2 regions of the Solwaraspora sp. WMMB762 genome follow, and region 1 is predicted to be linked to the other one. Evidence: riboswitches for the same ligand, from Rfam matches in the RefSeq annotation. Region 1 holds a riboswitch; the other holds the start of a gene.

Region 1 (2,858 bases):
CGCGAAGGGTCGACGACCACGGTGGAAGCTGCTCGGGGCCGGGCCGCGGCTCCTACCTGGTCGCCCGTTCGGCGCTGTGTACGGCGTTGCGGAACAGCATGGCGACGGTGGTCGGTCCGACGCCGCCGACGCGCGGGGTGATCGCGGAGGCGACCTCGGCGCAGGCCTCGTCGACGTCGGGCAGGAGGCGGCGGCCGGCGTAGCGGACACCGGCGCCGATCACCACCGCTCCGGGCCGGACGTGCTCGGGCCGGATGATGCCGGGTACGCCGGCCGCCGCGATCAGGATCTCGGCGCGCCGGGTGTAGCGGGGCCAGTCGGCGACTCCGGTGTGGACCACGGTGACGGCAGCGTTGGCGGTCGGGCGTTTCTGGGCCAGCAGCATGGCCAACGGTCGGCCGAGGGTGGCGCCCCGGCCGAGGATGACCACCTCCCGGCCGGCGATTGGGACCCGGTGGTGGGCCAGCAGCGTCTCGATCCCGGCCGGGGTGCACGGCACGGGCCCCGGCATCCCGACGGCGAGGCGACCCATGTTGAGCGGGTGCATCCCGTCGACGTCCTTGTCCGGGTCGAGGCTCTGCAGGGCGGCGTCGTAGTCGAGGTGGCCCGGGACCGGGTACTGGATCAGGACGGCGTGCACCCGACGGTCGGCGTTGAACCCGGCGATCACCTCGAGCAGGTCGTCCTGGGTGGCGTCGGCGGGCAGATGCCGGTGCGGTGAGTCGAAGCCCAACTCGGCGGCCTGGCGCTGTTTGAGGCGGATGTAACCGGCGCTGGCGTCGTCGTCGCCGACCAGAATGGTGGCCAGGCTGGGTCTGACACCGCGTTCGCGCAGGACGGCCACCCGCCGGGTGACATCGGCGAGTACGGCTTCGGCCACCGGCGCGCCGGGCAGCAGTCGAGCGGTCGTGGGCATGGGAGTCCTTTCGGACGGGAGCCCAGGCGGTCGACTCCCGTGGCCGGCTCCCCGATGGTCCACCATCCCGTGCCGCCAGTCGCACTGACTGCCGAGAATACCGCGCCGGGGGCACCCGGCTCCCTCTCTGGACCTGGTACCGAAACTCTTCCGGAAATGAACTCGCTGTCTACATCGGTCGACTAGGTTCATGGTCGTCGCCCGCCCAGGAAGCGGCAACCTTGTCAGCTCGGACAACTCAGCCATGCTGCGCTACAGCTCGTGGATGACATCGAGGTACGGCACTGAACTTTTTCCGGAAGTTTGCCGGAACTTGTTGACGCCAGAGGTGTTATCGCTCACAGTCTATGGATGCAGGGAGGGCAGGCGCCCCTGCAACCTGGTCGTCCACCAGGAGCCGGGCACCCACCGCCACGCCACCCACGCGCGCGCTAACGCTCACACGCGTGGCGTTCGACGCAGCCTCCGTCCATCCCGGGCCGCGGCTCGGTTTGACGCTGCCTGTCCAACGACGACCGGACCACGTGCACGGCCCCGAACCACGCCTCGACAGGCGTGGCCTAACTTCTGTCAGAAGGGAAGGTCATGTATCCCATGGCAAGACCCGTCGGACGCCGTCTGGCGTTCGGACTGTCGGCCGCCGCGGCCACGCTCGTCGCGGCCGTGGCCGCATTGACTGCGACCACGCCGGCACACGCCGACGAGGCCACCCTGGGGGCGGCCGCCGCCCAGTCCGGCCGCTACTTCGGCACCGCCGTCGCCGCCAACAAACTCGGCGACTCGACCTACGTGAACATCCTCAACCGGGAGTTCAACAGCGTCACCGCCGAAAACGAGATGAAACTCGACGCCACCGAACCACAACAGAACCAGTTCAACTTCACCAACGGCGACCGGATCGTCAACCACGCCATCTCCCGCGGCATGGCCGTCCGCGGCCACACCCTCGCCTGGCACTCCCAGCAACCCGGCTGGATGCAACAGATGGAAGGCAACGCCCTCCGCCAGGCCATGCTCAACCACGTCACCCGCGTCGCCTCCTACTACCGAGGCAAAATCCACACCTGGGACGTCGTCAACGAAGCCTTCGAAGACGGCAACTCCGGCGCCCGCCGCAACTCCAACCTCCAACGCACCGGCAACGACTGGATCGAAGCCGCCTTCCGCGCCGCCCGCGCCGCCGACCCCGACGCCAAACTCTGCTACAACGACTACAACATCGACAACTGGTCCTGGGCCAAGACCCAGGCCGCCTACAACCTCGTCCGCGACTTCAAACAACGCGGCGTACCCATCGACTGCGTCGGCCTGCAGTCACACTTCAACTCCCAGTCCCCCTACCCCTCGAACTACCGCACCACCCTGTCCAGCTTCGCCGCCCTCGGCGTCGACGTACAGATCACCGAACTCGACATCGAAGGCTCCGGCAGCAGCCAGGCCAACGCCTTCCGCGGCGTCGTCAACGACTGCCTCGCCATCGCCCGCTGCACCGGCATCACCGTCTGGGGCATCCGCGACAGCGACTCCTGGCGCAGCTACGGCACCCCACTACTGTTCGACAACAACGGCAACAAGAAGCAGGCGTACGACGCCACCCTCGCCGCACTCAACGCCGGCGGCACCCCGGTCAGCCCGTCGCCGTCGGTCTCGCCCACCGCCGGCCCGTCGCCCAGCACCAGCCCGTCACCCAGCCCACCGCCGGGCGACAACCCGTACCAGCGCGGCCCGGACCCCACCCGCGACAGCGTGGCCGCCAACAGAGGCACCTTCGCCACCGCCGAGATGAGCGTGTCCCCCGGCAACGGATTCAACGGCGGATCGATCTACTACCCCACCGACACCAGCCAGGGCACCTTCGGTGCGGTGGCGATCGTGCCCGGCTACACCGCACGGTTCGCCGACGAGGAAGCCTGGATGGGGCACTGGTTGGCGTCCTTCGGCT
Region 2 (2,858 bases), 650 kb from region 1:
CATCCCATCCTCCGAACACAATTGGAAACGCTCCCAACATCGAGGAACGTCGACTGAACCGGATAAGTGAGGCCACGGTACGAGTGGCCCCGGCACGTGTCAATGGCGGATTAACGCCGTGGCCAACCCGTAACCTTGGTGACCCCGGTCACGCCACCATCGTGTTTGGTAGAGAGCTCACCGGTGCACTCTGCGCACCGGCGGCGGGGCGGCCGCCGCGCCCAGCCGCCGCCGGATATCGTTTCGGGCAGCAGACTTAACCGGGCAAGGCCAGCGGAACCCACCCACCGCACCGCCCACCACCCGGCTCGGCGCACCGCCTGGTGCACCGCCCTGACCAGCAGAAACGAGCCAGAAGGAGCGCCGCCGGTGAAACGGCCGACCATCGCCGACATCGCCCGCCGAGCAGGCGTTTCCAAGGGCGCGGTCTCGTACGCGCTCAACGGCCAGCCAGGGGTCTCCGAGGCGACCCGGCAGCGGATCCTCGCCATCGCCGCCGAGATCGGGTTCAACCCCAACAGCGCCGCCCGCGCCCTGTCCGGGGCCACCGCCAACGCCGTCGGCCTGGCGCTGAGCCGCCCGGCCCGGATCCTCGGCATCGAGCCGTTCTTCATGGAGCTGATCAGCGGCGTCGAGGCCGAACTGTCCGCCCGGTCGTACGCACTGACCCTGCAGGTGGTGGCCGACACCGAGGCCGAGATCGCGGTCTACCGGCGCTGGTGGGGTGAGCGCCGGGTGGACGGCGTGTTCCTCTGCGACCTGCGGCTCGACGACGACCGGGTGCCGGCGCTGGAGTCGCTGCAGCTGCCGGCGGTGGTGATCGGTGGCCCCGGGCACACCGGCTCGCTGCCGAGTATCTGGTCCGACGACGCGTCGGCCCTGGTCGAGACGGTCGAGTACCTGGTCGCGATGGGTCACCGCCGGATCGCCCGCATCGGTGGCCTGCCCGGCCTGCTGCACACCGAGATCCGCGCGGGCGCGTTCACCGACGTCTGCCGCCGGCTGGGTCTGGACCAGTGCGTCACGGTGCCGTCCGACTACACCGGCGAGGAGGGTGCCCGGGCCACCCGGCGGCTGATCAGCACCGCGGCCCGCCCCACCGCGGTGATCTACGACAACGACGTGATGGCGATCGCCGGCCTGGCGGTGGCCCAGGAGATGGGGCTGGCCGTGCCGGGCGACCTGTCGATCGTTGCCTGGGACGACTCGCCGCTGTGCCGCCTGGTGCATCCGCCGTTGACCGCGCTGGGCCGCGACATCCCGGCGTACGGTGCGCACGCCGCGCGGCAGCTGCTGGCGACGATCGCCGGTGAGCCGACGCAGGCGTACCAGGACGAGACGCCGCACCTGACCCCGCGTGGCAGCACCGCACCGCCACGCGCCGGCTGACCTGCCGTGGCCGGCCAGTGAACCGATTAAGTTTCCGGAGCGTTAAACGGTGCGAAAACCGCGAATCTCACTGCGTACCGTCGGGTCCACCCCGACCCGCCGACCACCGCGGGTTATGCTCGGACCGGTCACGTGACTGGCGCAGCGAAGGTGGAACCGACCACCGGGGAGCGACCATCGACGTGCGCCGCGCGCCTGGGTGCACCGTCGACGGCACCGTCATGTCCGGGGATGTCCCCGGCCGGCGGAGCCGCCCGACCCCAGGAGGGCACGCCGTGCACGTACCGCAGATCCCGCAACTGACCGCCACCGATCCTGAGCTCGCCGCCCTCGTCGAGGGTGAGGCCCGCCGCCAGCACGACAAGCTGCGCATGATCGCCTCGGAGAACTACGTCTCCGCCGCCGTGCTGGAGGCCAGCGGCACAGTGCTGACCAACAAGTACTCCGAGGGCTACCCGGGCCGGCGCTACTACGAGGGCCAGCAGTTCGTCGACCCGATCGAGACGCTCGCCGTCGAGCGGGCCAAGACGCTGTTCGGGGCGGCCCACGCCAACGTCCAGCCGTACTCGGGCTCCCCCGCCAACCTCGCCGTGTACCTCGCCTTTCTCTCCCCCGGCGACACCGTGCTGGGGATGTCGCTGCCGATGGGCGGGCACCTCACCCACGGCTGGTCGGTGTCGGCCACCGGCAAGTGGTTCAACTCGGTCCGCTACAACGTCTCCCGCGACACCGGCCGGATCGACTTCGACGAGGTACGTGACCTGGCCCGCCGCGAACGGCCGAAGGTGATCTTCTGCGGCGGTACGGCGGTGCCGCGGACCATCGACTTCCCGGCCTTCGCCGAGATCGCCCGGGAGATCGGCGCGGTGCTCGTCGCGGACATCGCGCACATCGCCGGCCTGGTCGCCGGCGGCGCGCACCCCTCGCCGATCGGCCACGCCGACGTGGTCACCACCACCACCCACAAGACGCTGCGCGGCCCGCGCGGCGCGATGATCCTCACCACCGAACAGCACGCCGCCGCGATCGACAAGGCAGTCTTCCCCGGCCTGCAGGGCGGCCCGCACAACCACACCACCGCCGGCATCGCCGTCGCGTTGCGCGAGGCCGACACCGACGACTTCCGCCGGTACGCCCACCAGGTGGTCGCCAACGCGAAGGCGCTCGCCGCCGCGCTGGTCGACCGGGGCTTCGAGCTGATCTCCGGCGGCACCGACAACCACCTGATCCTGGCCGACCTGACCGGCAAGGGCGTCGGTGGCAAGCCGGCCGCGCAGGCGCTGGACCGGGCCGGGATCGAGCTGAACTACAACACGGTGCCGTACGACCCACGCAAGCCGTTCGACCCGTCCGGCATCCGGCTGGGCACCGCCGCGCTGACCACCCGCGGCCTGACCGAGGCGCAGATGCCACAGGTCGCCGCCTGGCTGGACGACGCGGTGACCGCAGCGGTCAAGGACGACGGTGCC

Evidence for each region. Region 1 has a riboswitch for ZMP and ZTP ahead of ACN27J_RS27530 (bifunctional 5,10-methylenetetrahydrofolate dehydrogenase/5,10-methenyltetrahydrofolate cyclohydrolase). Riboswitches for the same ligand answer to the same signal wherever they lie in the genome.
Region 2: linked by a shared signal. The riboswitch ahead of glyA (serine hydroxymethyltransferase) and the one ahead of ACN27J_RS27530 (bifunctional 5,10-methylenetetrahydrofolate dehydrogenase/5,10-methenyltetrahydrofolate cyclohydrolase) in region 1 are both predicted to bind ZMP and ZTP.

Annotation. Positions count from the first base shown of each region.
Region 1 is NZ_JBMHMD010000001.1:6,124,767-6,127,624, reverse strand. It holds gene ACN27J_RS27530 (bifunctional 5,10-methylenetetrahydrofolate dehydrogenase/5,10-methenyltetrahydrofolate cyclohydrolase) at 53-916, opposite strand; ZMP/ZTP riboswitch at 930-1,009, opposite strand; partial or broken gene ACN27J_RS27525 (endo-1,4-beta-xylanase) at 1,511-2,617, shown strand.
Region 2 is NZ_JBMHMD010000001.1:6,777,703-6,780,560, reverse strand. It holds gene ACN27J_RS30595 (ABC transporter substrate-binding protein) at 1-3, opposite strand, end outside; gene ACN27J_RS30590 (LacI family DNA-binding transcriptional regulator) at 370-1,389, shown strand; ZMP/ZTP riboswitch at 1,513-1,597, shown strand; gene glyA (serine hydroxymethyltransferase) at 1,665-2,858, shown strand, end outside.